4 regions of the Bradyrhizobium sp. IC3195 genome follow, and region 2 is predicted to be linked to each of the others. Evidence: riboswitches for the same ligand, from Rfam matches in the RefSeq annotation. Region 2 holds a riboswitch; each other region holds the start of a gene.
The links. A riboswitch is a leader RNA that binds a small molecule or an ion and turns the genes downstream of it on or off. The one in region 2 is predicted to bind cobalamin.
Positions count from the first base shown of each region.

Region 1: it holds a riboswitch for cobalamin, as region 2 does, so the genes downstream of both, I6F09_RS13825 (DUF1636 domain-containing protein) here and metE (5-methyltetrahydropteroyltriglutamate--homocysteine S-methyltransferase) in region 2, are expected to answer to the same signal.
Region 3: it holds a riboswitch for cobalamin, as region 2 does, so the genes downstream of both, I6F09_RS13890 (energy-coupling factor ABC transporter permease) here and metE (5-methyltetrahydropteroyltriglutamate--homocysteine S-methyltransferase) in region 2, are expected to answer to the same signal.
Region 4: it holds a riboswitch for cobalamin, as region 2 does, so the genes downstream of both, I6F09_RS13910 (TonB-dependent receptor) here and metE (5-methyltetrahydropteroyltriglutamate--homocysteine S-methyltransferase) in region 2, are expected to answer to the same signal.

Region 1 is NZ_JADYVG010000005.1:249,861-257,758, reverse strand. Features, by position in the region: gene cobG (precorrin-3B synthase) at 1-1,100, opposite strand, end outside; gene cobN (cobaltochelatase subunit CobN) at 1,097-4,345, opposite strand; gene cobW (cobalamin biosynthesis protein CobW) at 4,345-5,394, opposite strand; gene I6F09_RS13825 (DUF1636 domain-containing protein) at 5,391-5,765, opposite strand; cobalamin riboswitch at 5,859-6,081, opposite strand; gene cobO (cob(I)yrinic acid a,c-diamide adenosyltransferase) at 6,122-6,757, shown strand; gene I6F09_RS13815 (cobyric acid synthase) at 6,763-7,898, shown strand, end outside.
Region 2 is NZ_JADYVG010000014.1:133,797-141,694, reverse strand. Features, by position in the region: gene metE (5-methyltetrahydropteroyltriglutamate--homocysteine S-methyltransferase) at 1,088-3,433, opposite strand; cobalamin riboswitch at 3,533-3,736, opposite strand; gene I6F09_RS24665 (hypothetical protein) at 4,148-4,423, shown strand; gene I6F09_RS24660 (nodulate formation efficiency C protein) at 4,766-5,548, shown strand; gene I6F09_RS24655 (thermonuclease family protein) at 7,346-7,898, shown strand, end outside.
Region 3 is NZ_JADYVG010000005.1:259,730-267,059, forward strand. Features, by position in the region: gene cobJ (precorrin-3B C(17)-methyltransferase) at 1-187, shown strand, start outside; gene I6F09_RS13860 (cobalt-precorrin-6A reductase) at 163-909, opposite strand; gene cbiE (precorrin-6y C5,15-methyltransferase (decarboxylating) subunit CbiE) at 908-2,089, shown strand; gene I6F09_RS13870 (cobalamin biosynthesis protein) at 2,086-2,454, shown strand; gene cobM (precorrin-4 C(11)-methyltransferase) at 2,451-3,233, shown strand; gene I6F09_RS13880 (cobyrinate a,c-diamide synthase) at 3,233-4,543, shown strand; gene cobA (uroporphyrinogen-III C-methyltransferase) at 4,540-5,271, shown strand; cobalamin riboswitch at 5,317-5,536, shown strand; gene I6F09_RS13890 (energy-coupling factor ABC transporter permease) at 5,573-6,250, shown strand; gene cobF (precorrin-6A synthase (deacetylating)) at 6,296-7,045, shown strand; gene cobT (nicotinate-nucleotide--dimethylbenzimidazole phosphoribosyltransferase) at 7,051-7,330, shown strand, end outside.
Region 4 is NZ_JADYVG010000005.1:267,481-275,378, forward strand. Features, by position in the region: gene cobT (nicotinate-nucleotide--dimethylbenzimidazole phosphoribosyltransferase) at 1-352, shown strand, start outside; gene I6F09_RS13905 (histidine phosphatase family protein) at 345-917, opposite strand; cobalamin riboswitch at 991-1,194, shown strand; gene I6F09_RS13910 (TonB-dependent receptor) at 1,309-3,666, shown strand; gene I6F09_RS13915 (PepSY domain-containing protein) at 3,679-5,115, shown strand; gene I6F09_RS13920 (hydantoinase/oxoprolinase family protein) at 5,579-7,588, shown strand; gene I6F09_RS13925 (hydantoinase B/oxoprolinase family protein) at 7,585-7,898, shown strand, end outside.

The DNA.
Region 1 (7,898 bases), on a different contig from region 2:
ACCGGCGCGTCGCGGGTCGAGCCGTCGCGGACGAGATCGAACCCGGCACGCGTCGCAATCAGGGTAACCGCAGTCGCGCCGGAATGGGCGCAGCCCTTGCCGCAGCCGGAGACGTGGAGTCGCGCGTCGGCGGGGATGCGCGGCGCCAGCGCCGCGGCCAGCGCGCGCGTATCGGCATGGGCCTCGCGGCAGCGCGGCGCGCCGCTGCAGGCGATGACGCGTAGGGCCGGATCGAACGGCTCGGTGATGAGCCCCGTCCCGTTCGGCATCTCGCGCTTGCCTTCGCTCAGCACCATCCGCCAGGGGGTCATGCGCAGCGCATGGTCGCAAGCAGAGAATTGATGCAGGGTCGCGTGCAGCATCTGCCCGAACGCAACGCCAACCATCGCGCCTTGCGGATAGTGCCCGGGACGCACCGCGGCCATCACCGGCGCCGGCTCGGTCTCGCCGCGCAACGATTGAGGCAACACGGCGCCGGATGCGATGTGGGCTGCCATGCGCCCTCGCCCGCCGTTTGCACCGCCGGAGATGATGAACCAGCTTGCGAGCGCCAGCGCCGCGCTCACGGCCTGTCCGCGTTCAACGGAACGACCGAGCTTGGCGCCATCGGCCCGCACCAGGAGACCGCCCGAGCGGTCGCGCTCGAGGCGGATGTCGGCGGAATCGCCAGCGAGAACACGCGACCGCCCGTCATCGATGGCGAAGCCGAACTTGGTGGGAAGCGCCAGGCCAGAATCGGCAAGCGCCTCCTCGAGCTCCGCGGCGAGCGACTGCGTTTCGTCGCCGTTACTCCAGAACGGCGTCACCAGGATGTTGCGCCTGGCTTCGATGTCGGCGTCGGGATCGAGCAGCTGGAGCTGCGCAAGACCATCGAGCAGCGGCCGATGGCCGTCCTCCTGGACGCCCCTGATCTGCAGATTGGCCCGGCTCGTGACGTCGATCAGACCGTTGCCGAAGCGCTCGGCGAGTTCCGCAAGCCCGGAGATTTGTGGTGCTTCAAGGCGTCCCCCGAACGGACGCACGCGCACCACGAGCCCGTCGCCCGATTGCATCGGGCGCAGCGCGCCGGGACACCAACCCTTGACCGTGGTCGCGCTCATGAGGCCTCCCGCAGCGCTGCCGCAATCGAATTGCGACGTGTTCGCCAGAGCGAGGCCTCGTGCAGGCGCGTGAAGCAGGTTTCCATTGCGGCGAGTGCGGACGGATTTTCGCGCGCCATGAAGGCGCGGACGTCGTCGTTGCCGAGTGTCGCGTCGTAATAGAGGTCGAACAGATGCGGCGGCACGGCGCCGGCGAGATACGCAAAGGCGGCCATGTGCTCCAGCGTCGCGGTGATCTCGGCGGCGCCGCGGAAACCGTGGCGCATCATGCCGGCGATCCAGGCCGGATTGGCCGCGCGGGCACGAACGACGCGCGAGATCTCTTCCGTCAGCGTGCGCGCATGCGGCCCGCCGGGCCGCGTCGCATCGAGGTGATAGAGCGACGGCACGCCTGCCCCGAGGTGCACGGCAGCCGCGGCGATGCCTGCCTCATGCGCGGCATAATCGGCGGCGAGCAGCAGATCGGTTTCCGGCAAGTCCTGGACGTGGACAAAAGCGTCGGCGGACGCGAGACGCTGTTCGATACCTGCGCGATCCGGCTGCATCGCGCCATCGGCAGAGAACGCCCAGGACGATGCCGACAGCCACGCTTCGCCTGCGGCCTCGCGCGTCTCCGGCGTGAAGGCATCCGGGATCGCCGAGAGCCCGACGCCGTATTGTCCGGGCCGCGGCGCGAACACGCGGGACGCACGCTGGCGATAGGGATTCTCATCGCCCTCGTCCTCGCGCGCGGCGAGCGCCTCGGCGGCGGCTTCGAACAATTGCGCGAGCCCTGCGAAGACATCGCGGAACAGGCCGGATACGCGCAGCGTGACGTCGATGCGCGGACGGCCGAGCTCGGCCGGGGCGATGATGTCGTAACCGGTGACACGGCCGGAAGCGTGATCCCAGCGCGGCGCGAGGCCGGCCAGATGCAACGCCATCGCGAACTCTTCGCCTGCGGTGCGCATCGTCGCCGAGCCCCAGAGATCCACCACGAGGCCCTTCGGCCAGTCGCCGTGATTCTGCAGATGACGGCGCAACAGCTCCTCGGCAAGCTTGATGCCTTGCGCATGCGCCGATGGCGTCGGCACGGCACGCGGGTCGACGGCAAAGAGGTTGCGCCCTGTCGGCAGCACGTCCTGGCGCCCGCGATACGGGGAGCCCGACGGCCCGGGGGCAACGCGTTTGCCGGCGAGCGCGGAACGCAACGCGTCCCGCTCCTGATCGCCGCACGTGCCGCGGCCGAACACGTGCAGGCCGTCGCCGAACTGGCTTTCCTTGAGATCGCAGACGAAGCGGTCGATCCGCGGGATGGCTTCGGCCGGTGCGGCCATTGCATCGAGGCCGAGATCGTCTTCGAGACCCGCCGCCCGCGCCTCGTCACGGATCGCCGCGATCAGCCGCTGGCGGCGCGCGGGATCGAGACCATCGGCGGTCGAATATTCGTCGAGCAGGCGTTCGAGCCGGCGCAGGCCCTCCGGCACCGCGGATGTCTCAAGCGGCGGCGGCAGATGGCCGATCGTGACCGCGCCGATGCGCCGCTTGGCCTGCGCGGCCTCGCCGGGATCGTTGACGATGAAGGGATAGATGACGGGGAGATCGCCGATCAGCGCTTCCGGCCAGCACGCTTGCGACAGCGCCACGGATTTTCCGGGCAGCCATTCCAGCGTGCCGTGCGCGCCCATATGCACGACGGCATCGCAGCCTTGCTGCCGGAGCCAGAGATAGAACGCGACATAGGCTTGGCGCGGCGTGCGGGCGAGATCGTGATAATCGGCATCGCGCGAGGCCGCATCGCCGCGCTCGGGCTGGACTGCGATGATCGACCGGCCGCATTGGATCGCAGCGAAGTAGAACGCGCCGTCGCAGCAGCTCGGATCGTTCTCCGGTGCGCCCCAGGCCTGCACGAGATCGTCCTGCAAGGATTGCGGCAGGCGCGCCAGCCCCGTGCGATATTCGGCGACGCTCCAGGTCAAGCTCTGCTTCAATAGTTTTGCGCCGAGCGCATCGACCGGCGCAACGTCGAAGCCGACCTCCGCGAGATCGGAGATCAACGCCTCGACCGACGCCAGCGCGTCGAGCCCGACGGCGTGCGCGATCTGATGCGGCCGGCCCGGATAATTCGAGAGCACGATTGCCAACCGCTTCTCGCCGGCGGGCTTCTCCGCGAGGCGACGCCAAGCCGCGACGCGCATGGCAACGGCGTTGACGCGCTCTTCGTCGCGCCTGTGCGCTAGATGCGCGAATTGCAGATCGGGATCGCGCTGACCGGCCGATTTGAAGCTCACCACGCCTGCGAACAGGCGGCCGTCGACCTCCGGCAGCACCACATGCATCGCGAGATCGCCGGGCGACAGGCCGCGCAGCGATTCCGCCCAATCCTCGCGCCGCGCCGTCGAGAGCGCGACCTGGAACACCGGACAGGACGCGGCATCGAACGGCGTCGTGCCGTCGTCGCCAAGGGCCGAGAACGCCGTCGCATTGACGATCGCCGCCGCAGGATGTTGCGCCAGATGCGCGCGCAGCCAGTCGGCAACGCCCGGCGCCTTCAGCGAGGTGACGAACACACCGTAGGCGTCAAATCCCTTCTCGCGCAGCGCCGCAATCAAGGCGTCGACGGGCCCCGTATCGGCGGCGGTGAGATAGGAGCGATAGAACGTCACGAGTGCGCGCGGCTTGCCCTCGCCGCCCGCCGGCGCGGCAATGACGCCGCGCGCGGGATCGTAGAATCCCATCTCGGGCACGGTCATCTCGCCGATGACCGGGCCGGCATAGAGGCCCGAGGCCAGCGCGAGCTGCGCGATCGCGGCTTGCGCGGCGACCGGGCCACCGGAGTCGCAGAGCACCTTGAGCCGCCGCAGCGTCGAGACCGGCAGGGTCGAGTACGCATCCAGCCGCGCGTCGTCGCGGCCGTCCGCCGGCAGCACGGCGAGCACGATGTTGCGCTCTTGCGCGAGTTGCTGGAGCGCCGCGAGCCCGTATGCCCAATAGGACTCCCCGCCGATCAGGCGCACCAATATGCCCCGCGCCTGCGACAGCGTCCGTTCGATATAGGTGTCGACCGACAGCGGATGACGCAGCTCCGCGAGATTGGCCAGCCGCAGCGACGGCAGGCTGCCCCGACCGCGGCGCCAGCCGGCCGCAAAGGCGGCAAGGTCGGAATCCGAATACGAGAGCACCACGAGATCGGCCGGGTCCTGGCCGATGTCTCTTGGCGTCGGGGTCTCCTCGAGACCGCGGCTCTCGCGGAAGACGACGTGCATCAGATGCCAGATCCTGAAAGACCAAGTCCTGCCTTGATGGCGGCCTCGTCGATATCGCCATGCTCGCCGATCACGACGAGCTTCGACTGTCTGAGACCCGCGCCCCATGGCTTGTCGAACTGATGGCGCACGCGCTCACCGACCGCCTGCAACAACAGGCGCATCGGCTTGCCCGCGACCGCGATGTAGCCCTTGGCCCGCAGCACGTTCTGCTCGCGCGCCAGTTTCTGGACCGATGCGACCAGCGCATCGATATCCGCCACCTCCGGAAGGTCGATCACGACCGACGCAAAATCATCATGCTCATGCTCTTCCTCGCCGTCGTGATGCGAGGGCCGCGCGGCGAGATCATTCTCGGCGGCCGCACCGAGGCCGAGGATGACGCGCGCGTCGATCGCGCCATCGGTGACCGGCAGCATCGGCACGCGGCGCGGCATCTCGGCTGTGATCGCCGCCTTTGCGGCTTCGATTCCGGCTGCGCCCGCAAGGTCGGCCTTGGTCAGCAGCACGATGTCGGCGCAGGCGATCTGGTCCTCGAACACTTCTGACAGCGGCGTCTCGTGATCGAGATTGTCGTCCGCCGCGCGCTGCGCTTCCACCGCAGCCGGATCCGGCGCGAAGCGGCCGGCGGCGACAGCCTCGGCGTCGGCCAGCGCGATCACGCCGTCGACCGTGATCCGCGAGCGGATCTCCGGCCAGTCGAACGCCTTCAGCAGCGGCTTTGGCAGCGCCAGGCCCGAGGTCTCGATCAGGATGTGATCGGGCCGCACCGGCCGCGCCAGCAACTGCTCCATGGTCGGAATGAAATCGTCGGCGACGGTGCAGCAGATGCAGCCATTGGCGAGCTCGACGATGTTCTCCTCCGGGCAGTTCGCATCGGCGCAGGACTTCAGGATCTCGCCGTCGACGCCCTCGCTGCCGAATTCGTTGACGAGCACCGCGAGCTTCTTGCCGCCGGCGTTGCTGAGCAGATGCTGGATCAGCGTCGTCTTGCCGGAGCCCAGGAAACCCGTGACCACCGTAACCGGGACTTTTGCGAGCGAGTTCATTCAGCGGCCTCCGGCACGACGGTAACAGGGGGAATACGGGCAAGCGACTGCTTGCGGAAGATTTCGGGACGGCTGCGCCAGGGCACGATTCCGTCGGGCGTCGCCGCGTAGGCCGCAGCACCTGCGACCACGTCCTGCGCATTCGCATCGGACAGGCGGCCATAGACATAGGACCAGCGGCCGGGCGCGCTGAGCGCGACCGAGCAGCCCTGGCTGCACGCCGACAGGCATTCGACGGGAACCACGCTGACGCCCTCGGGCACGCCGGCCTCGATAATCGCGCCATGCAGGCGCTTGCCGGGCGTCGTCTCGCCCTCGCCAAGCGTCTGGCCGGCGCGGCAGGTGATGCAGACATGAAGTGTGACGGTCATCGCCTCTTCCAGATAACAGCGGGAGGCGATGAGGCGCACGGACCATTCTCCTGAAGGCCCGCTTCCCCGTCGCGGAACACCCCGTCCGCCGGTCCAAAACTCGTCCGCGCTGGCAGGTCTCCCGGCTTGCGGAGCAGGGTTTTGGCCCTTCGATCCCCGCCTTCCCGATTCCAAAAGGAATCAGTGGCTTCGGGCATCTCTCCGGTCACGGTCGCGGGGGCGGCTGCAGTTTGGACCCAAATCTTTGCGGATTCGGACCCTATCGCATTCCCTCTTCGCCTGTCATAGGACAGGAACCAACGCCAGGCCACCATTTGCCGGTGGCCGCCACTTGTCAAGCCGAAGGACCGGGACCGATGACGCCTGAACCGGAAACCCACACGACCGAGGAAACCGACGCCCGCCACGCCGCCAAAATGGCGAAGAAGAAGGCCGCTCGCGACAAGATCATGGCGACCAAGAGCGGTGAAAAAGGCCTGATCATCGTCCACACCGGCGCGGGCAAGGGAAAATCCTCCTCGGCCTTCGGCATGATCGTCCGCTGCGTCGCGCATGGCTTTCCTTGTGCGGTGGTGCAATTCATCAAGGGCGCCTGGGATACCGGCGAACGGCGCCTGCTCACCGGCCATTTCGGCGAACTCTGTCAGTTCCACGCGATGGGCGAAGGCTTCACCTGGGAGACCCAAGACCGCACCCGCGACATCGCTGCCGCGCGCGCCGGCTGGGAGAAAGCCAAGGAGCTGATCCTCGACGAGCGGCTGCGCATGGTCGTGCTCGACGAGATCAACATCGCGCTGCGCTACGACTATCTCGACATCGCCGAAGTCGTCGATTTCCTGACGACGCAAAAGCCTGCGATGACGCATGTCGTGCTCACCGGGCGCAACGCCAAGGACGAGCTGATCGAGGTCGCCGACCTCGTCACCGAGATGACGCTGGTCAAGCATCCCTTCCGCTCCGGCATCAAGGCGCAGGCCGGCGTCGAGTTCTAGCTTCAATGGCACGCGCATTGATGATTCAGGGTGCCGGCTCGGACGTGGGCAAGTCGCTCATCGTCGCCGGCCTCGCGCGCGCCTTTACGCGCCGTGGTCTGCGCGTGCTGCCGTTCAAGCCGCAGAACATGTCGAACAACGCCGCGGTCACCGTCGATGGCGGTGAGATCGGCCGCGCCCAGGCGCTGCAGGCCCTCGCCGCCGGTGTCGAGCCGCACACCGACATGAACCCGGTGCTGCTCAAGCCCGAGACCGATGTCGGCGCGCAGGTCGTCGTCCACGGCAAGCGCATCGCGACCGCACGCGCGCGCGACTACGCGGCGATGAAGCCGTCGCTGATGGGCGCGGTGCTGGAGAGCTTTGAACGGCTGAAGGCGCGCGCCGATCTGGTGCTGGTCGAAGGCGCCGGCAGTCCGGCCGAGGTGAATTTGCGCAAGTCCGACATCGCCAATATGGGCTTTGCCCGCAAGGCGGATGTGCCCGTCGTGCTGGTCGGCGACATCGATCGCGGCGGCGTCATCGCCCAGCTCGTCGGCATCAAGACGGTGATCGAGCCCGACGATGCCGCGATGATCTCTGGCTTCGTCATCAACAAGTTCCGCGGCGATCCCACGCTGTTCGACGACGGCTACAGGCTGATCGAGCAGAAAACGTCGTGGCGCGGCTTCGGCGTGCTGCCCTGGTTTCCGCGTGCCGGCGAGCTACCGGCCGAGGATGCGCTCGGCCTGCGCGATGCGCGCAAGCCGGGCCAATGCAAGATCGCCTGCCTCGCACTGTCGCGGATCGCCAATTTCGACGATCTCGATCCGCTCAAGCTCGAGCCGGGTGTCGATCTCGTGATGGTGCGTCCGGGCGAAGCCATTCCCGGCGATGCCAGGCTCGTGATCATCCCTGGCTCAAAATCCACCCGCGGCGACCTCGCCTTCCTGCGCGCGCAGGGCTGGGACGTCGACCTGTTCGCGCATTACCGCAGGGGCGGCCATGTGCTCGGCCTCTGCGGCGGCTATCAGATGCTGGGACGCAGCGTCGCCGACCCCGAAGGCATCGAGGGGCCTGCGGGCGACACGCCGGGCCTCGGGCTTCTCGATATCGAGACGGTGATGAGCCCGCAAAAGACCCTCACGCGCGTTGCGGCCGTGCA
Region 2 (7,898 bases):
CGGAGCCTAGCTGAGCTCTGGTTCCGGCACCACAATGTAAACCTCGCAGGTCTGTCAGTTGCGCAGTGATATCGCGCGAAACGGACGCCTCTCGTGTCCGCCGACCGATGAGGACGGACGATTGCCGCCGCGCGGGTGCGGCGAAGCACTCCCACTCCTTGAGCCCCGCCCCATACGCTCTGAGACATCCGGCCGCAGCCGGTCCTACTCACTGCACGCGAATGCGAGGCACTGCCAGTCCCGGGTACGTTCAGCACCAACAGCAAGGCGCTGGACGTGGATCGCCACGACCAGTTCTGGCGCAATTGGATTTCAACAACCTATGGGGATCCGCATCGTAAATGATGCTCGTTCCTGACGCGTGACCGCTTCATCGCGATCCTACATACGTGTATGCGGCGTGCAGCATGCCCTCCCATTGGCCTTGGAGCGGCCATAGGCATCGGCGACACTCCGTAATCAGGTCCAGAAACCTCTGTTTGAGATCTATGAGCGGACCATGCGGAGGGTGTCACGAGCTTGATGATGCCGCGGTGCCGATAGGGTGCTCCTCAGCGCCCAAGCCGAAACCCGACTATCGGGTGGAACCGGTCGACCAAGGACTGCCTTAAGCAAGGTTCAAATTTAGCAACCGCTTATGCATTGGATAAGCTTGCGAGATCCATGGAGCCGGGCTTACGTCGCCCTGATCGAACATAAGGCTCCAGGCAGGAAAGCGCACCGAGTTTGCTGTCCTGCGGCGACCGCCCGGCATGCCCCCTCGCTGCTGTCGTAATCGTGCCGACGTGCTCATGAGCGACAAACCTTGGTGTAGATTCTAACTCTCAGGCTATACGGTCGCATACCACGGCATAATTGAGCTACGCTGATCTTGTGCTTCAACTCGGCTCAGATTTTCGGCGAATGTCCTCGCCGTGATCGAACTGGCGGCTTCGCCGATGGAAGTCCGCGCGAATGCGTCAGCTTCGCTCCTCCCAGACTTTCGCCCGGCCCGCTAAGCGGGGCGGGGCATTTTTTATGTTCCTAAGGCTCCCGCGCAAATGACCACAAGCGGATCAGCTTTGTCGAAAAGAGACCGAAGCCCGGATCAACGGCCTCGCGGATCGAATGCAGCGCGCAGTTCGCGGGCGGCAGTGACCATGTTCGCTAGCGCTGGCCGAACCTCCTCCCATTTGCGCGTCTTCAGGCCGCAGTCTGGATTGATCCAGAGCTGCGAATCCTGCAGCCGCGTCCGAGCCAACACCATCAGCTCCTTCATTTCGCTCGTCTCGGGAACGCGTGGAGAGTGGATGTCGTACACGCCCGGCCCGATCTGATTTGGATATTCGTAGTTCCTGAACGCGTCGAGTAGTTCCATTTTCGAGCGCGATGTCTCGATCGAGATGACATCCGCGTCCATTGCAGCGATCGCACCAATGATGTCGTTGAACTCCGAGTAGCACATATGCGTATGAATTTGCGTTTGATCGGCGACGCCCGATGAACAGATGCGGAAGCAATCGACGGCCCAGTCGAGATAAGCCGCCCACTCCGATCGACGCAACGGCAATCCTTCGCGGACTGCAGCTTCGTCGATCTGGATCATGGTCGCACCAGCATTCTCGAGATCGCGGACTTCGTCTCGGATCGCGAGCGCAATCTGGCGGCAGACCTCGCTTCTGGGAATATCATCCCGAACAAAGGACCAGTTCAAGATCGTCACCGGTCCGGTCAACATCGCTTTCATCGGCTTCCTTGTTAGTGATTGCGCGTAGCGCCACCAGTCCACGGTGATAGGCTTCGGCCGTGCTACATCGCCAAACAGGATCGGTGGCCTGACGCAGCGCGAGCCGTAGGACTGCACCCATCCGCTCTTGGTAAATACGAAGCCGGCGAGTTGCTCGCCGAAGTACTGCACCATGTCATTGCGCTCAAACTCGCCGTGCACGAGGACGTCAAGACCGATGTCCTCCTGCCAACGTACGGCGCGCGCAGTCTCCTCCTTGAGGAACTTGTCGTATTGCTCGTCGCTTATCGCACCTCGCGCATGCGCCGCACGGGCATTCCGGATCTCTGTGGTCTGCGGAAATGATCCGATCGTCGTGGTAGGAAAAGCCGGTAGTCCGAATCGATTGCTTTGGATCTCGGCCCGACGGGCAAATGGGCTCGCGCGCCGACACATGGTCTGGTCGATCGCTCTCATCCGGACAGCGACATTGGCATCACGGATTTTCGGCGAAGTCCGGCGGACAGTCGCGGCACCTTCCGACTCGGCAAGAGCTAACGCAACATTCTGGTCGCCTGCGAGTGCACGCGCTAGGATCGCAAGCTCCCGCATCTTCTGGACCGAGAAAGCAAGCCAGCTCTTGACGTCGGAAGCGAGCCCGGTCTCGAGTTCAACATCGACCGGCACATGAAGCAGCGAGCAGGATGGGGCGATCTGTACACGATCCTTGCCGAGCTTCGCAATCGCGGGTTCGAGCCGCTGGCGCAGCGACGACAAATTCGACCGCCATACATTCCGACCGTCGACGACACCGAGCGACATGACGAGATCACTTCGGCCGCCAGCGATGATCTGGTGCAACAACTGTGGCGCTCGAACCAGATCGAGGTGCAGCCCGGCAACTGGCAGGCTCAAGGCGGTGTCCAGATTGTCGCCGAGGTCGCCGAAATAGCTGGCAACCATGATCTTGATCGCCGGCCCCTCCTTGGCGAGCCGGTCATAGGCATGTCGCAAAGATTTTCGCGTCCCCTCATCCAGATCAAGAACTAGGCTGGGCTCGTCGAACTGAACCCAATTTGCCCCACGTTTGGCCAATTCCTGCATAACCTCGATATAGGGCGGTATCAGTTCATCCAGCAGTGAGAGTGGCTGGAACGTGGGATCGGGACTCTTGCCGAGCTTTAGGAATGTGACCGGCCCGATCAGGACGGGGCGGGTCTGAAAGCCAAGGGCCTTGGCTTCCTCATACTCCTCGATCGGCTTGCGAGAGCATAGCCTGAAAGTCTGTCCCCTGTGAAACTCGGGGACCATATAGTGATAGTTGGTGTCGAACCACTTGGTCATCTCCTGCGCGGGTGCGCCAAATCCGCGCGGTCCGTGACCGCAACTCGCTTCCTGGTCGTCGCATTGTGAACCGCGGGCCATGGCGAAGTATGTCTTGAGCGAAACGGATTCGGCTTTCGAGGCGTAGATCTCCGGGATGGCGCCAACCATGACACTTGTGTCGAGCACCTGGTCATACAGCGAGAAATCGTTCGATGGAATGACCGTGACGCCGATAGATTTCTGACGGGCCCAATTCGCGGCACGCAGGCCAGCTGCGTCCTCGAGCAGCTGCTGTTCGCTGCTTTTTCCGGCCCAGTAGCTTTCTAGAGCGACTTTGAGCTCGCGCCTTGGACCGATGCGTGGCGTTCCGAGCGTGGCAACAGGGAGGGAGAGAAGAGACATAGCGTTAACCCATGTTGGGGGCAAAGGCCATGGCGGACGCAGGCAGGGGAAGTCGCGGTGCGACGGCTGCTTGGCGCACCACCGGGACACCCCGCCCGTGGACGAATATAGTGTCGGGGCAGGTCTCCTGGCTCGCAGGTCATCGCTGCTGTCCGGCCTTCCCGAAGCCGCGCAGGCTTCAGTGACGTCGTTGGACAGCGGCTCGCCGCTCACAGTTGCGGGGGCAGCGCCGGCATTTTCACCGGCTTCCCTCTTAGCTCCGGATCAAATGGAAACCGGAGAACCTCGACGACTTGGATTATCGGCAAGAGCAGTCTTCCGTCAACCTCTCAGATCATGTCTCAAGCTGATGCTGCGACATCTGCTACGCGAATGACCGTGCATCTCTAGCATTGAGATGATGTAGCAGTGCTCTCCAATCAGCGATACCGCAATGAGCATCGCAGTTGCCCGCGGGTTGCACGCCAGATCGGTGGAAAGGACAAATGCGGCTTGCGCGGTCGGGGCCGCTGCCTCGAGCAGAACGCATTTGTCGCCAGTCCCAGCTTCCCAGCGGTTTTTCGAGCACGCGCGCCATCCAGCCACCTTCTCGACCAACAGGATCAGTGTTGAATAGGCCAAGACACTTGGCTAAGCCAGCAACTTACAACTTACCCGGGCAGCACGTTTGATTTGCGGTGCCAGCCACACCCCAAATGCTCGGCGAAGATCGGCTTGCCGTCGTTCGCCATCGAGTACAAAGCGCGCCTGACTGAGGCTGTTCTCGACTTCCGGAGCGCCGGACGTCGCGAAAGGAGCGCCAAACGCGCCATGGCCCCTTGGCCGAAAGTGCCCGAAGGCATGGCAGCGATCAAAAGCCCACATTCCGGCAACGATAACCGAACCACACGGTTCAATGACGGCAAACGTGCTGCCACTTCTCATCAGGAACTTGGCACCGAGGCGTTCCGCTGTGCCGTCGAACATCCGGTGCGTGACGGGGATGCATAAGCCGTGCTGGAGAGGTTGAACGGAAACATCGAGACATGCGCCAGTCGGAAAGTCGACAAAGAGGACACAAAACCGGTGCGAATTGCCGTCTATTATCTGGCACGAAGAATGCACGTCCTCTGCCTGCCCAGTCCTCCTGCTGGGCATGTCCAGCACAGCAAATTGAGGCTGTCGGTGGCAGTGAAGTTAGCGGCGCGTGACATAGAGGGGAGCGCCTGCTCGCACGGGAAAACCAGTGGTCGCCCCGTCGCGTCGCCGCTAACTTCTTGCGCTCGCGCATAACAGGTTGAAGGTTGCCTGCTCTGGAATGACGTGTGGATGAGACCGGATAGGCCGACGGTTATGAAGAAAACGTCAGGAAGACGCGCGCTATGGCTTTGGCTCGGTCGATCCCTGATCTGCCTGGCCGGGCTGGCTGCGACGAGCAACACTGTTCGCGCTAACGACAGCCCCCTTGTCGAAAGAGTCAAGTCAACGTGGCGAGCGCAAGACGGTGAGACAATAGAACAAGTTATCTCCAACGTCTCGAAGGTGGCACAGTTCGTCCCTCGGATGTGGGGCGTCGCTGAACTTGACCAAAATGAATATGTTTTTGTTTCTTGGACCAGGCACCGGGATGATAAATCAGACGAAGAGTACGTTATCACCTGGAAGGTCGCGCTCGACGGGACGATTGAACTTGCGTCGACCTATGCGAAGCCAATGGAATTGGGCTGGCGCGCCTTCGCGCTCTCGTTGATCGCCAGTGAAGTCAAGGATGGCGAAAGGGACGCAAATCTTGGCTTTCTGCATGACCCGGCCAACTTCAACTTTGTGACGACCATGCAAGGTCGGCTCGGTGATCTTCTGCGGCAGGGCAGCTGCACTATCGTTGATCCTGTTGGAGTGGACTACTTGCCGAAGCAGAATGACAAGCCGACCGAGAAAGGTGATCTGTGGCGCGTTTTGCTTGTGGTGAACTGTAATATCCCAGGGCCCCGCTATTTTACATACAACGGGGTCATCACTTTCGAGAAGAGCGAAGGACAAGATTGGGAGCCGCAATCCTCCTTTGCCAAGCGTATCGCGGCTTTTCCTCCTGGCTCCTGGTTCGCTCGCATGGAGCCAAAGGAACGGGAGGATTAGAAGGGAGCTAAAGGCCTCGGTAAATGATCGCGCAGAGCAAGATCGCGCCGTAGCTCCTGCAGGGCCGAACGCCTCAGAGCAACGGCAAGACTATCAGCTCTAAACTCTCCGGTGTTTACACCTTGAACAGTCGCGAGCTTTCCCGCGGCCTTCAGCCGGCCATCGAGAAAATGGGGCAGCACGATTACCTCCGATTCTTTCTGCGAGGAGTCGAGCTCAGCGGCGCGTGCCGCCTTGCGAGAGGCGGCTTGACCTCGGCGCACCCCACGCAGTGGAAGGACACCATTTGCGAGAGAACCAGCTCTCCATGCCATTCTTCACGGGACTGGGCCTGCAGATGCCTCGGGCCCAAGCCCGATCCGGCGTGCGAACCGCGCATCGCGCGACTGACTGGCACCCGCAAGAGCGTGACCATTCCGAGGCCGAGGTGGCACGCGGGATCGACTGCTGCGACGAAACCGGTTAATAGGGTAATGGGGCAGTGTTAGCGGCCCCGGCTTGACCACCGGTCCTTCAAGTGCCCCCAACGAGGAGCCGGAGCCGTGCGCGAGGCATCGAAGACCGGACTGAGTCGCCCGCTAGATTTCCTCGCACGCATTCGTCTGCGCATCGTAGATCCGGATTTGAAGCATGGGAAAGCGCTTCTTTAGTTCTGCTCCACCTGCCCTGGCGCCGTCTTTGGTTGCGAATTCAGCTCTGAGTCGGCCATCCACTTCAAGCGCGTAAGAAGAGACGGGCAATTCCCGGGGGGCTGAAACCATTTCATTTCCATTGGGTAGTGAGGTGGCTCAGAATGATGTGTAGCTTGAGTCGGCCATACCACACCAGAGCTACCTGCTCGGATGCCGCGATGGGCCTTGTGGATTGACGCCTCGCACCGAATGGCATCAGGACGGCACTCGCGATCGTCCGAACACGCGGGCGGCTTACCCCTCGCCGGTGCGTATACGAAGTAGCCACGGCTCCACATGGTTGTCCTTAAATTTTCCCGGCGCAAACGCATGCCCTCATGCCGTGCTGGGTAACTCTCAACACGTGAGTACGGGGAAGCGCACAACGAAAGAGCGGCCGCCAGTCGCGCCGACCGGGTCATGAAAAATCCTGGCCTTCTCCGAACGGGGCCGCGGCACCACCCGACCATCCCGGCTGGCTCTCAAGAGAGCTCCTGGTTTTCCGCGGTTTGCGCAAACGATACCGATTCACTTGCGCTGCGAGCGTTGAGCTGGACTCCGTGGCGCCTTTCGTCCAAATCTCTGATAGGACGCGAGACCAGATTTCTTTCGAACGTCGGTCTTTCCGTGGCAAGAACTTAAAATGTCATCGCTCTCGCCGAAACCGTCGGCAGCCTTCTGTGTGCCGATGGGGGTTGGCACAAAGCATAGCCAGGTTGCTGTCCTCCACGCCTGACTTCCACTCGACTGTCACAATTCACAGGCGCTTTTCTTCTTCAATCGCGTGAGAAACAGCGTTCCGAGGCTCGGCTTTCTCCCGCATGCCGAGTTGGCGGCTGAGCGATGGGGATCTCCTCCTCAGGCCGAGAGAGGGTGCTGTGCGCGCCCACTGAGTGAGACCGGTGAGGCTCGAAGGATACCGCGATACGCACACCGGAAGAAATCGCTTGAACCTCACGCAGCGTCAGGTCGTAGCTTGGAAATGAGGGCCAAGCTTTCATAAAGCAAACGTCGAAAGATGCGGCCCGATAACGGACATAGTGCGTTTAAGCGTCGAACGCGGCGCCGGATCGCACGTGAACATGAATCAAGACGAAAGGCTATTGTCGGAATGAAACACCGCGTAATGATGGTCGCATTGTTGGCTGTCATCACATCTCCGGTCTGCGCGGCGAAGCTCAGCGGCCCTCCGCGCATCCTCGACGGCAATACGATCGAGCTCGAGAAAACCACGCTTCGGCTCTCAGGCATCGACGCTCCTGAGACTGACCAGATTTGCCTCGACGCCCACGGCCGGAAATGGGCTTGCGGCGTGGCTGCTCGCGACGAGCTTATCAAGCATTCGAACGGACGAACGTGGGATTGTCATACCACAGGAGTTGATGAATACGGCAGGTCGCGTGGCCGTTGCTTCATCGAAGGCGAGGACGTGAACGCCTGGATGGTACGCTCCGGCTGGGCACTATCGTCGCCTTCTGCCAATACGTACGTTATCTATGAGGTTGTGGCGAGCAAAGCCTATGCGGGGCTGTGGTCGGGGGCGTTCATCGCGCCCTGGGACTGGCGTCGCCGCAACAAGGGGACGATCATCATCGGCGCGAGCTCGGTTCCGATCGACGCTCAGGAGCTCCTGCTCGGATCCGCTTTGCTATCGGACCCGCCCTCGTCAGAGTGTCTGA
Region 3 (7,330 bases), on a different contig from region 2:
GGCCGGCTGCGGCGAGCGTCTCATGATCTTCGCGCGCGCGATCAGCGCGGCTGATGAAAAGATCGAGATCGTGACGCTGAACCAGGCGACGCCCGAGATGGCCGACATGCGCACGCTTGTCATCGTCGGCAATTCGCAGATGCGCCGCATCGGCCGCTGGGTCTATGCGCCGAGGCGCGCAGAATGACCGAGCCATTGCATCACGTCAGTGACACTCTCGACCCTTTGGCGCTCGGGCAGCTCTGGTCGCGAGATCATGATTACGGGAAGGCCGAGCATGCGCGCCGCGTCGATCTTGGCGCGCGCGCCGTCGCCGCCGGAATTGCGGGCGACGATCCAGGCGATGCCGCGCGTGTGCAGCATCGCCAGCTCACTATGAAGCGTGAACGGTCCGCGCGACACGATCACATCGGCCGCGAAGGGCAGGGGCGCGTCGGGCGGGTCGACGAACCGCAGCGTGTAGGCGTGCTGCGGCTTCGTCGCGAATGGCGCAATGTGCTGGCGGCCGATGGCGAGGAACACGTTTGCCGGGGCGTCGGGCAGCGCGGAGACGGCAGCATTGACATCCGCCACCTCGATCCAGTTGTCGGTGGACGCCTTGATCCAGGGCGCGCGCTCCAGCGCAAGCAACGGCGTGCCCGTCTCGGTGCAAGCCGCAACGGCGTTGCGGCTCATTTCCGCGGCGAACGGATGCGTTGCATCGATCACATGCGTGATGCCTTCGGCGCGGATGTAATCCGCAAGTCCGCTCACGCCGCCGAAACCGCCGATGCGGGTCGGCAGCGGCTGACCGGCCGGGACGCGCGTGCGGCCGCCATAGGAATAAACGGCGTCGATGCCGGCGCGCGCGATCTCCGCGGCGAGCAGGCTCGCATCGGCCGTTCCGCCCAGAATGAGGGCGCGAATCATGAATGAGCCCTGGCTGACCATCATCGGTATCGGCGAAGATGGCCTTGCCGGGCTGTCGGAGGCAAGCCGAAAGGCGCTTGCCAAGGCCGAAACCGTGTTCGGCGGCGAGCGCCATCTTGCGCTTGCCGAAATTGGCAGCCGCGGTCGTCCATGGCCGGTGCCGTTCGATGCGGATGTCGTGCTGAGCTGTCGCGGCAGGCCGACGGTGGTGCTCGCCTCCGGCGATCCGTTCTGGCATGGCGCCGGCGCGAGCCTTGCCGAGAAGCTCGGTGGCGACGAGTGGATCGCGCATCCTGCTCCGTCCACCTTCTCGCTCGCCGCCGCGCGGCTGGGCTGGCGACTCGAATCCACCGTCTGCCTCGGGCTTCACGCCGCACCGTTCGAGCGTCTCGGTCCGCATCTGGCGCGAGGGGCGCGCATCATCTGTCTCGTGCGCGATGGGAAAGCGGCTGGCGATCTGGCTAGGTGGTTGAGCGAGCGCGGGTGGGGCGCCTCGGCCTTCTGGATGCTCGCCGCCCTCGGTGGCCCGCGCGAAAGCGTCACAGAATATCGCGCCGATAGTCTTGCCGGTGATCTCGCCGGAAACCTGGTCACCGTCGCCGTCGAGGCGAAGGGCGGACAGGGGATGCCCCGCAGTTCGGGATTATCGGACGACCTCTTCATGCATGACGGCCAGATCACCAAGCGGCCGGTACGTGCGCTCGCGCTCTCGGCGTTGGCGCCGCGGCCCGGCGAACGGTTGTGGGATATCGGCGCAGGTTCAGGCTCGATCTCCGTGGAGTGGGCGCTGTGTGGTGGGACGGCGAGTGCAGTCGAAGCGCGCGAGGATCGCGCCGCGAACATCCGCAAGAATGCAGCCGCCTTCGGTTTGGCACATCGGATCACAGTCGTCACGGGCAGGGCACCGGAAGCTCTTGCCGGGTTGGAAGCGGCGGATGCCGTCTTCATTGGCGGTGGTCTCGACGAAGTGTTATTTGATGCGATCTGGACGCGGCTTTCGCCTGGAGCACGGCTCGTCGCACATTCGGTCACGCTGGAGACGGAAGCGCTGCTCGGCGAGCTGCATCAGCGTCACGGCGGCGAACTGATGCGGGCCGAAATTTCGCATGCCGCCCCGCTCGGCCGCTATCGGTCTTGGGAGGCAGCACGCCCCGTGGTGCAGTGGAGTGTGGTTCGATGAAGGTCGCCGGACTCGGCTTCAAGCGCGATGTGACGCTGGCTTCGCTGCGTGAAGCGCTGCTCGCTGCGGGCGGTGCGGAAGGGCTTGCGGCGATGGCAACCGTCAGCGATAAGGCCGACATCGAGGCGCTGAAGCAACTCGCACGTGAATGCGGCGTGCCGATCAGGGCCGTTCCGGCCGCGACACTGGCCGGCATCGACACGCCCACGCAATCGAAGCTCGTCGCGGAGAAATTTGGCACCGGATCTGTAGCCGAGGCTGCTGCGCTCGCGGTCGCCGGTCCGCGCGCGCGGTTGATTGCAGCACGGGTTGTCTCGCAGGATCGCACCGCGACCGCCGCGATTGCCGAAGGAGACGGCCCATGACGGTGCATTTCATCGGCGCAGGGCCGGGCGCACCCGATCTGCTGACGTTGCGCGGCCGCGATCTGATCGCGGCCAGTCCGGTTTGTCTCTATGCCGGCTCGCTGGTGCCGGAGGGCGTGCTGGCGCATTGCCCGCCCGGCGCACGTATCGTCAACACCGCGCCAATGTCGCTCGACGAGATCATCGCCGAGATCGCAGGCGCGCATGCGGCAGGCCTGGATGTCGCGCGGCTGCATTCCGGTGATCTCTCAATCTGGTCGGCGATGGGCGAGCAGCTCCGCCGTTTGCGTGCGCTCGGGATTCCCTACTCGGTGACACCCGGCGTTCCCTCGTTCTCGGCTGCCGCGGCCGCGCTGGAGGCCGAGCTGACGCTGCCCGGTCTTGCTCAGACGGTCGTGCTGACGCGCACGCCGGGCCGTGCCAGCGCGATGCCCGAGGGCGAGAAGCTCGCCGCGTTCGCCGCGACCGGCGCGGTGCTCGCGATCCACCTGTCGATCCATCTGCTCGACCAGGTCGTCGCCGAGCTGACGCCGCACTACGGCGCGGATTGCCCGGTCGCGATCGTCTGGCGCGCGAGCTGGCCGGAGCAGCGCATCGTGCGCGCGACGCTTGCAACGCTCGGTGCGTTCGTGGGTGGCGAGATGGAGCGCACGGCGCTGATCCTGGTCGGCAAGACGCTTGGCGCTGCCGATTTTGACGAGAGCCGCCTCTATGCCGCCGACTACGACCGCCGCTACCGGCCGGTCGGTGCCGAGCCGCGCTTTCCGGAGGCGTCGTGATGCCGGCGAGCCTTGTCATCTCCGCGCCGGCCTCCGGCGTCGGCAAGACCACGCTGACGCTGGCGCTCGCCCGCGCCTGGCGCAAGCGCGGCCTGAACGTGCAGTGCTTCAAGAGCGGCCCCGACTATATCGATCCCGCCTTCCACGCCGCAGCCACGGGACGCGCCTCGGTCAACGTCGACAGCTGGGCGATGGATCGCGGCACCATCGCGCATCTCGTCAGCCGTGGCGGCAATGCAGATGTCGTTCTCGCCGAGGGATCGATGGGCCTGTTCGACGGTGTCGCCGCGCGCGGTGTCTCCGGCACCGGAGCGACCGCTGATATCGCGGAGATGCTGGGCTGGCCGGTGGTTCTGGTGATCGATCCCTCCGGCCAGGCGCAGACTGCGGCAGCGATCGCCGCCGGCCTTCGCGATTACCGCGCCGGCGTGCGCCTTGGCGGCGTCGTGCTCAATCGCGTCGCCAGCCCCCGCCATGAGGATCTGGTGCGGCGCGCGCTGAACGAGGCCGGTATCAAAGTGTTCGGCGCGCTGCCGCGCCATGCCGAGATCAGCCTGCCGAAGCGGCATCTCGGTCTCGTGCAGGCCGAGGAGCAGGCCGAGATCGGCAAGCTGATCGACGAGGCCGCGCGCTTTGTCGCCGAGCACGTCGATCTCGATGCGGTGCTCCACTCGGCAGGCCAATGGTCGCCGCAAGCTGCGGCGAACGGCTTGAACGTGACGCCGCCCGGCCAGCGCATCGCGCTGGCGCGCGATGCGGCGTTCTCCTTCGTCTATCCGCATATGCTGGAAGCTTGGCGCGCCGCGGGCGCCGAGATCGTGCCGTTCTCGCCGCTGGCCGATGAAGCGCCCGATGCGAGCGCCAACGTGTGTTGGCTGCCCGGCGGCTATCCCGAGCTTCATGCAGGAAAGATCGCGGCCAATGCGCGCTTTCGCAGCGGCTTGCGCGCTTTCGCCGAGACGCGGCCGGTGCATGGCGAATGCGGAGGCTATATGGTGCTGGGCGCAGGCCTGACCGACGCCGACGGTATCAGCCATGAGATGGCGGGGCTGCTTGGCCTCGAGACCAGCTTTGCCAAGCGCCGCATGCATCTCGGCTATCGTCTTGCTGAACTGGCTGCGCCGATGCCGGGGCATCAGCCTGGCGCGCGCCTGCGCGGCCACGAGTTCCACTATTCGACCATCCTCGCCCAGCCCGATACGCCGCTCGCGGTCGTGCACGATGCCACCGGCGCGGCCATTGCCGAAACCGGCTCGCGCCGTGGCCATGCCACCGGCACGTTCTTCCATCTGATCGCGGAGGACCGGTGAGCGGTTTTGTCTCTTTCGTTTCCGCCGGTCCGGGCGATCCCGAGCTCCTCACGGTGAAGGGCGCCACGCGGCTGCGCGAGGCCGACGTCGTGCTTTATGACGATCTTGCCTCCGGCGCGATCCTCGATCTCGCACGGCCCGGCGCCAATCTCGTCGCGGTGGGAAAGCGGGCCGGGCGTCCTTCGACCAAGCAGCACCACGTCAACCGTCTCCTGGTCGACTATGCCGCAACCGGCGCGCGCGTGGTGCGGCTCAAGTCCGGCGATGCCGGCATTTTCGGCCGGCTGGAGGAGGAAATCGAGACGCTGCGCGAGGCCGGCATCGGCTACGAGATCGTTCCCGGCGTCACCTCCGCCTGTGTCGCCGCCGCCCAGGCCGGCATTCCCCTGACCCGCCGGTATACCTCCCGCCGGGTGCAGTTCATCACCGGCGCTGACGTCACGGGCGAGCTGCCGCCCAATCTGAATTGGGCGGCACTGGCCGACCCCGAGGCCACGACCGTGGTCTATATGGGCCGGCGCACCTTTCCGGCGCTTGCCGCAAAATTGATCGCGCACGGCCTCGCTCCCAGCACTCCGGCGCTGTTCGCCGAATCTCTCGGGCGTCCCGACGAACGGCTGGTCCGCACCACGATTGCCGAGCTCGCCGAGCAGCTTGGGCGCGGCGGCGCCGCTTCCACTGCGGCCGTCATCCTGTTCGGCGCGCTGGCGGGAGAATATCCGGCATGACGGCTCCGGCAGCGGTTCGCCCCTTGACGCCCGCGATACGAAAGGGGCACACAAGAGCGGCATGGTGCTCGACGCGGCGCAAAGCGCCGGAGCATAATCGGGAATGGGGATGGGCGGACCCAGTTGCGGCGCCCAAAACCCCAGCCGCCCCCGCGACTGTAAGCGGTGAGGGCCTCCGAACCGCCACTGGACCGCAAGGTCCGGGAAGGCCGGAGAACCCAGTGAACCGCGAGCCAGGAGACCGGCCGTGCACGTTTTGAGGCCAAGGCCGTCGGGTGTGACGGCGGAAAGGAATTGAGCCATGCATATCGAACCCGGGATCGTGACGGGCGCCAAGCTCGTGTTGAGTTACGCAACCGGCATCGCCGCAGGCGGCGTTGCCTTGAAGCTCGCGGTCGAGACCGTGCGCGAGCAGGGCGCCGGCTCGTTCGCGGCGCGGACACTGGCCACCACCGCTCTCGTCTTCGTCTTCTTCGAAATCCTGCCGCACTTTCCGGTTGGGGTATCAGAGGTGCACTTCATCCTCGGCTCGACCTTGTTCCTGCTCTTTGGTGCTGCGCCCGCCGCCTTCGGCCTTGCATTTGGCCTGCTGCTTCAGGGCATGCTGCTGGAGCCAGTCGATCTGCCGCAATACGGCATGAACGTCACCACGCTTCTGGTGCCGCTGTTCGCGATCCAGGCGATCGCCAAGCGGATCATTGCCCGCAACACCGCCTATGTCGATTTGAAGTACGGTCAGGCGCTGGCGCTTTCGACGACCTACCAGGCCGGCGTGATCGCATGGGTGGCGTTCTGGGCGCTCTATGGCTCCGGCTTTGCGATCAGCAATCTCGCCAGCGTCGGGACGTTCGCTGCCGCTTATGCGCTGGTGATCGTGATCGAACCGCTCGCCGATCTCGCGGTGCTGGCGCTGGCGAAGTCGCTGCGCGGCGTCACCGCGCCCGGCCTCGTCACCCCGCGCCTGCACAACGCGGCGTAAGAGATCAGCGATGGGCGGCCGGTGTGGCCGCCCATCGCGCTCGCGATGCTCACGCTCTCTCTGATCGGCATCGGTTGCGGCGATCCCGCGCAGCTCACGCGCGCCGCCGTTGACGCCATCAACGCCGCCGATCTCATCCTGATCCCGCGCAAGGGGACTGCGAAATCCGATCTCGCCGATCTCAGGCGAACGATCTGCGCCGGTGTGCTCACCAACAAAGCGACGCGCATTGCCGAGTTTGACCTTCCCGTGCGCGATGCGACCGAGTCGGACTACCGCAAGGGCGTCGACGATTGGCACGATGCGGTGGCCGCGACCTGGTCGCAGACGATCGCTGGGCATCTCGAAGATGACGGCAAGGTCGCGTTGCTGATCTGGGGCGATCCTTCGCTCTATGATTCTTCGCTGCGCATTGCGCGGCGGCTCGATCCATTGCCGACAATCGAAGTCGTGCCTGGGATCACCTCGATCCAGGCGCTGTGCGCGGCGCATGCGCTGCCGCTCAACGACATCGGCGAGCCGTTCCTGGTCACGACGGGGCGGCGCTTGCGCGAAGGCGGCTGGCCGCAGGGCGTCGATACCGTCGTCGTGATGCTCGATGGCGGCACGGCGTTCCAATCGCTGGATCCAGAAGGCCTGCAGATCTGGTGGGGTGCCTATCTCGGCATGCCCGATCAGATCATCATGTCCGGCGCGCTGGCCGAGGTCGGCCCGCGCATCGTCGCGTTGCGGCAAGAGGCGCGCGAGCGGCACGGCTGGATCATGGATAGCTACACCATCAAGCGCAGGCGTTGAGCAGCATGCTTCCCGAATGGGTTACCCAGAACTGCCCCGAGGTCTCCGCTGTTCATCGCGAGGCGGCCATTGCGCGGCAGGGGCAACTGACGAAGCCGACCGGCGCGCTCGGCCGGCTCGAGCAGCTCGCAATCGAGCTTGCGGGCCTGCAGGCCACCGAGCAGCCGCGCGCCGCGCGGGTGCCGATCATCATCTTCGCCGGCGACCACGGCATCGTCGCGCAGGGCGTGTCGGCCTATCCGCAAGCCGTCACCATCGCGATGATGGCGAATTTTGCTGCCGGTG
Region 4 (7,898 bases), on a different contig from region 2:
GTGCGCCGTAGGCGGCCTCGAGATCGCGGCGATCTCGGGGGCGATCATTGCGGCTGCGCAACGCCGCATTCCCGTGTTGCTCGACGGCTTCATCGTCTCGGTGGCGGCGCTGGCAGCAGTGCGCCTCAACCCGTCCTGCCAGCCGTTCCTGTTGCCCTCGCATCAATCGGCGGAGCAGGGACATCGGCTGGTGTTGCGCGCGCTGAACGTGCAGCCGCTGATCAGCCTCGATCTCAGGCTCGGCGAGGGATCGGGTGCCGCGATCGCGCTGCCGCTGGTGCGCTCGGCCTGCGCACTTCACAACGGCATGGCGACGTTCGCGCAGGCCAACGTGCCGGATCGGCCTAGCTGATGCGTTGATTGACCGAGACGACACGCCAGCCGCCCGCGAGCCGGTCGATCCGGCTCAGCGACAGCGGATCTATCACGAAGCGCAGCGCGGCGTCCGGTGTGAGATCGAGCGCGATGCAGAGCGTGGCACGAATGGTGCCGGAATGAACGACCAGCGCCGCGGAGCCTGCGCCAATCTGCGCCAGGCCCAGGCGGACGCGGGCGACCTGATCCGCAAAGCTCTCGCCGTTCGGCGGCCGTCCGTGCGCCGGATCGCGCCAGACCTGCGCGTAGGCCTCGCCGCCGGTCGCGGCGAGCTCGTCATGCCGATGGCCGGTCCAGTCGCCGAAATCCTGCTCGCGAAACTCGCTGATCAGCTCCGGTTCGAGCCCCAGCGCGCGCGCCGTCTCGACCGTGCGCCGCGACGGGCTGGCATAGCCGGCGAGATCCGCGGGCAAGAGGCGCCTCAGGGCCGCCAATGCCGCGTGATCGCCGAGGTCGGCCCGCGCATCGGCCGCATGGATCGTCCCGGGCATGCCCACGACGGCCGCATGCCTGATCAACCAGAGGAAGGTCTCGCCTTCCATGCTCATCTCCAGGGAAAGTTGGTTGCTGTGGCCATAACGCCGCAACTGGCACATTGACTCTGTCTTGGCGGTAATCCTAGATGCTCGCGACGGTTTTCCCGAGAGGGAATGAAAAGGGAATGCGGTGCGGGGAAAATTGTCCCCAATGCCGCGGCTGCCCCCGCAACTGTAAGCGGTGAATCCTTCGTCACGAGCCACTGGGTCCTCGGTCCCGGGAAGGCGACGAAGCGGTCACGACCCGCGAGCCAGGAGACCTGCCGTCAGCCGTGGTCACACGCGAAGATGTCGGTCGGGGAGTACAGACATTCGGCTTCATCGGACGGCTGCAAGGCCAAAGGTGAGACCTCGTTCGCTGTGACGTGCCACTGACGTCATACCGAGGTTTTGACCTGTGTCTTCCATCCGTATCGCACGACCGCGCCGCGTCCTGCTTGCCTCCGCCGCGTTCACGTCCTTTGCCGCTCTTGGTCTGCCGGCCGCTCTGGCGCAGCAGGCCCGAGAGTCGCTGCCACCCGTCGAGGTGTCGCCCGCCCAGGCCCGCAAGCCGGCCAAACCGGCAGCAGGAACGGCGCAGGGCGCGCGCCGCGCGGCAGCGCGCAGGCCGGCGGCTGTATCCGCAGCGCCAAGACCCGTCACGCCGGATTCAACGCCGCAAACGCCGCTCAACTCCAACGCCGTTGCCGAAAGCGCCTCGCGGCTCGGCTTGACGGTGCGGCAGACGCCCGCGACCGTCGAGGTTGTCTCCGCCGAAACCATGCGCGAGCAGGGCCATCGCACCGTGTCCGAGGTGGCGCAGGGCGCCGCCGGCGTCACCTCGGGCGACAACCCGGCCGAACCTTCGGCCTTCTCGATGCGCGGCTTCACCAACAGCCAGATCAACACGCTCTACAACGGCATCAAGATCGGTCCGCAGAACATGACCTCGCGGATCGTGGACACCGCCAACCTTGAGGCCGTGGAATTCCTCAAGGGCCCGGCCTCGCTGATTTCGGGCGAGGGCGCCGCGGGCGGCGCGATCAACTTCGTCACCAAGCAGCCGCACACCGGAGCTGTCCGTAACGAGGCCGATTTCTCCTGGGACTCGCTGAACTCGTTCCGTGCCCATTACGGCTCCGGCGGCAGCACCAATGTGCAGGGCCTGGACTATCGCTTCGACATCAGCCGTTCCGCCCTCAACGGCTTTGCCGATGACACCAATGTCAAGACGTTCGGCACGTCCGGCCAGCTCAACTACCGTGTTTCCGACAGCCTCAGGATCTGGGGTGCGGTCGAATATCGCGAAGACCGCTCGAAGGCCTATTGGGGCGCGCCGCTGGTGCCGGTGGCCTTCAGCGGTTCGCATGCGACGACGGGGATCGTCTCCGGCAATTACGTCTCGAATTACAACGGAACCAATCTCGGTGCCGTCACCATCGACGACCGCACCTTCAACACCAATTACAACGTTCTCGATAACCGCAACGTGGCGCAGGAAGTGTGGCTGCGTGGCGGCTTCGAGCTGAAGCTCGCGCCTGACCTCACGCTGAAAAGTCAGGCCTATGGCTATGGCGCGGAACGGACCTGGTTCAATAACGAGATCGAGGCGTTCAATTCCACCACGAACCTGGTCGATCGCGAGCGTTTCTATGTCGCCCACAGTCAGCGACTGGTCGGCAACATCACCGACCTGATCTGGGATACAAATATTGCGGGCTTCGACAACCGGCTGGTCACGACGCTGTCGTCGAGCTATCTCGATTTCGTCAGGCCCGGCGCGGCAAACTTTCCCGGCGATTCCGTCTCGCTGGTCGACCCCAACCGCGGTTTCTACGGCCTGCTCACGACGCAGCAGCAGACCGCGCGCATAGACAACGAGGCGCTGTCATTCGAGGACAGGCTCAAGCTGACGCGCAGCTTCGCGCTGATCGGCGGCCTTCGTGTCGAGCACATCGGGCTCGACCGCAACTCGACCGACAAGAACGGTGTGGAGAAGGTGGGCTTCCCATTCAGGAAAGACTGGGCGCCGGTGACGGGCCGCATCGGCTACACCTGGGAGGCCGTTCCCGGCCTGACCTTCTTCAGCCAATACGCCACCGGCGCCGACGTCGCAGCCAACAACATCTTCCTGCTCTCGCCCACCCAGCCGCTCGACCTGACCACCGCGCGCACCTATGAGACCGGTGTCAAGCACCTGTTCTGGGACAATCGGGCGGAGTGGTCGTTCTCGGCCTATGACATCCTGCGCAAGAACGTCTATGCGGCCGCCGGCGGCATGCAACTCAACATCGCCGGACGACAGGAGTCGAAAGGCGTCGAGCTTGCCGCCTCGATACGCCCGATCGAGCCGCTGCGGCTGTGGGGCAACATCGCCTATGTCGATGCGCGCTATGCCGACTACAATTTTGCCGGCGGCTCGTTCTCCGGCAACACGCCGCCAAACGTGCCGCGTATCGTCGCCAATGCCGGCGCGTCGTATCGCTTCTTCACACCATGGCCGGTGGAGCTTGGCATCACCGGCCGTCATGTCGGCGACCGCTACAACACCGACGCCAACGTCGTGACGATGAAGGCTTACACTGTGGCCGACGTCTACGCCTTCGTCGACATCCCCAAGACGGCGTTCAATGCGGTCGACCAGGCCCGCCTGACCTTCCGTGTCCGCAACATCACTGATAAGCGCTACGCGATCTGGGGCGATCCGTTCTATCCGGACCAGATCCTCCTGGGCGCGCCGCGCACCTATGAAATATCGGCCGCGTTCAAATGGTGAGGCCTTGAGCGCATGATGAGCGCGATCGTCCTCACGCATCGCTGGCTCGGCATCGCGTTCTGTCTGCTGTTCGCGATGTGGTTCGCGAGCGGGATCGTCATGCACTTCGTCCCGTTTCCGTCGCTGACGGAAGCGGAGCGATTTGCCGGACTTGTGCCGGTCGATCGCGACGGGACGAGGATCTCGGTCGCGGACGCCGTTGCGGCGAGCGGGATTGCCGATGGCAGGCGTGTTCGGCTGATCCAGCGGAGCGATGGACCGGTCTACGTCGTCTCGGGCTCCATAGGTTCGCGAGCGGTTCGCGCCTCCGATGGAGGAGACGCGTCGGTGACATCAGCCGATGTCGCGCTCACCATCGTGCAAGCTTATTCACGTCAGCGCGGGCTTGAGGCGGTGCGCGCTGCGATCGTCGCGCGGTCGGATTACGATCAATGGAGCGTGCCGAACGGTTTTGATCGCCATCGCCCCTTGTTTCGCGCCGCTCTCGGCGATGCCCCTGGAACGGAGGTCTACGTTTCGTCGCTGACCGGCGAAGTCGTCCTGGATACGACGCGCAGCGAGCGCGCGTGGAACTGGGCCGGCAGCGTGCTGCACTGGATCTATCCGACAATTCTGCGCAGCAGCTGGGCGCTGTGGGATGGCGTGGTCTGGACGCTGTCGCTGCTGGCCCTAATCGCGGCATTGCTTGGTGCGGTGCTCGGAATGGTGCGTGTGAAGATACGGGGACGCCAGCTCTCGTCGCCCTATCGTGGCTGGCACGCCCTGCATCACATCATCGGTCTCGTCGCGACCGTGTTTGTGCTGACCTGGATCTTCAGCGGCTGGCTGTCGATGGATCACGGCCGCCTGTTCTCGCGCGGGCAACTGACTCCGACAGAGGCCGGCGTGGTCGATGCCGCCCCGGATTGGCGAGACGCGTCGTCGCTCGATCCGCAGCCAATATCGCCGTTGGCCCGCGTGGTCGAATGGTTCGCCTTCAACGGCCATGTCTATCGGCGCGACCGGGTTGGTCTCGGCCGTCAGGCGTTGATCAGGGCAGGGGACGCGCCGCGCGATGGACCGGCGTCATACCTGGATAGGCAGGAGATCGGCGACCTGACGGCGCGCCTTGGCACCGGCTGTGCCGCACCGTTCCTGCTCGCCGGCAACGACGACTATCCGGCGCAATCCGCACTTCCGGGGGCCCCCGTCTACCGGACGACCTGCGGCGATCTCTGGTTCGATGTCGATGCTGCCGATGGCAAGCTGCTGCAAAGACTGGACCCGTCGCGCCGCGCCTATCGCTGGCTTTACAGTGCGCTGCACACGCTTGATTTCCCGATTCTGCTGGCTCATGCGCGGCTGCGTGACGCTCTCATTGTCGGGCTCTGTACGCTCGGGCTGATGTTCTCCATCACCGGCATCGTCATCGGTTGGCGGCGCTTGCGGGCATGGCTGGCGAGCGCATAGCCAGTCGCGAAATCTCCGTACCCGGCGCGACCCGTTCGGCGCGCCGGGTTATCCACCAGCGGCCGGTGATGTCCTCGCTTACTGACCGTACAATAAAGAGAGGCTGAGCCGACCTGCGTGCATAGCTCTTGGTCAGTGCTGTCTCCCGCACCGCCGACCGATCGCCTGCAAATTAGACAAACGGCCTTGTGCGATCCGATTGCAGTGCAACGGGCGCTTCTATTTGCCTCGAAGAATCCAAGGGTGCGCTGCACATTTTGACTTCGCGGCCTTCTGCTCTCTGCGCGAGCAGCGCTGCACGGAAACGTGCAGCCGATGCTGCGCCGCGCAAGGCCGGTGGCTTGCTAGCGCTTTGGTTTGCGACAACTCTGACCCTATCCCGCGGCCATCGCTCTGTCGCACGCTCGCACGTGATGGCATGACAGGGAATGATGATGAACGTCACGCGTAGCTGACTGTGCAGATGAGCGATTCCGGCAATCACTGGGAGGTCGGCACCGATATCGGTGGCACCTTCACCGACATCATCGCGATACGGCGCGATTCCGCGGAGGCGCGGATTGCGAAGGTGCCGTCGCGCCCCGACGCACCGGTGCAGGCGATGCTGGAGGCGATCGAGGCGGTCGGCCTGCGCAAGAGCGAGGTGAAGCGCTTCGTCCACGGCACCACGCGCGTGACCAACGCGATCGTCGAGAACCGGCTGCCGAAGGTGGCGCTGGTCGCGACCGAAGGCTTTGCCGACGTGCTCGAGATCGCGCGCTATCGCCGCCGAGACCTCTACCGGCTCGACGTTCCGCCGAAATCGCCGCCTCTGGTGCCGCCTGAACGCTGCTTTGGGCTCGCCGAGCGCCTCGATCATGAGGGGCGGGTGCTGAAGGCGCTCGATGAAGCGGAGGTCGAACGCCTGGTGGCGTGGCTGAAGGGGACCGGCGTGCAGAGCGTCGCGGTTGCCCTGCTTCACGCCTATGCCAATCCGGTGCATGAAAAGATGCTGGGCGAGCGGCTCAGGGGCGTCGTCGCCCACGTCTCGCTCTCGCACGAGGTCAATCCCGAGGCGCGCGAATATGAGCGAACCTCGGCAACCGTGTTCAACGCGGCCGCGATGCCGATCGCGGTGGAATATCTCAGCGAGCTGGAGCAGCGGCTGCCGATCGGGCCCGGCCTGCAGGTGTTTCACTCCGCCGGCGCCATGGTGCCGATTTCGGCGGTGAAGCAGCGTCCGCTGGTGATGGCGATGTCGGGCCCGGCGGCCGGCGTCTCGGCGTCGGTCAGCATTGCGCGCCAGCTCGGCTGCGCGCGGATGCTGACCTTCGACATGGGCGGCACCACGACGGATGTGTGCCTGATCGTCGACGGCCAGGCCGAGATGACCGACGGCCGCATGCTCGGCGACAAGCCGCTGCGCCAGCCGATGCTCGCGGTGCATTCGATCGGCGCCGGCGGTGGATCGATCGTGCGCAACGGTCCCGGCGGGCTGACGGTCGGGCCGGAGAGCGCCGGCTCCGAGCCGGGCCCGGCCTGCTATGGCCGCGGCGGCACGGAGCCGACCATCACCGATGCCAATGCGGTGCTCGGCTATCTCAATCCTGAGACCAAGCTTGGTGACCGCATCGGCATCGACATCGCGGCCGCAAAGCGCGTCATCGCGCCGATTGCCCGCGCGCTCGGGCTGAGCCTGACGGAGACGGCGCTCGGCATCATCAAGGTCGCGAACGCGACCATGGCCCGCGCGCTCCGCCGCGTCACGGTCGAGTGCGGCATCGACGGGCGCGATTGCACGCTGCTGGCCTTCGGCGGCGGCGGCCCGATGCATGCCGCGGGCCTTGCCGATCTCTACGGCATTGCGGAGGTGGTCGTGCCCAGTGCCTCGAGCGCATTCTCGGCGCTGGGCTGCCTCACCGCCGATTTCAGCTTCCTGCAGCAGCAGACCCTTCGCGCCGCCCTCGACGACATCGATCTCGCCCGCGCCTCGGAACGGATCGAGGCCCTGATTGCCGATGCCTCGGCGCCGCTTCTCGCCAACAATGTTGCGAAGGCGGAGATCCAGGTCGAGCCGGTGGCCTTGATGCGCTACGCGGCGCAGAACGACGCCATTCCGGTATCCTTCACGCTGCCGCTCGACGTCGCCAGGCTGAAGCAAGACTTCCTGACGCGGCATCATGAGCTGTTCGGCTATGCGACCGGCGAGCCCTGCGTCATCGAATTGGTGCGGGTGCAGGCGCGTCGCCCGTCAACGACAATTGTCAGCCGGCCGGCGACCGCGGCGAGGGCAGTGTCTATGAGCACGCGCACCTGCTCGTTCGACGGCTTCCACGACATCGCAACCGCGATCGTCGACCGCGCCTCGCTCACGGAGACCATCATTGGTCCCGCCATCATCGAAGACGCCTGGTCGACCGTGGTGGTGCCGCCGGGCTGGCAGGCGAGGCCCGATACATCAGGCAATCTGTTCCTGACGCGGAGGGCGGCATGAAGCTCGATCCGTTCGTCGTCGAGGTCATCAGGCACGGGCTCTCCGCCGCGGCCGAGGAGATGAGCCTCGTCATGACGCGCTCGGCGCGCTCGCCGCTCTTGCGCGAGGCCGGCGACCTCTCGTCGGCGATCACCGACGGCCACGGCGGCCTGGTCGGGCAGGGCCGCGACATTCCGATTCATCTCGGCGCGATGGCCTACACCATCCCCGAACTCTTGAAGGTGATGCCGCGCGATGGCCTGAACGACGGCGACGTCGTCATCTACAATGTCGGCGCGCTCGGCGGCAATCATCTCAACGACGTCAAGGT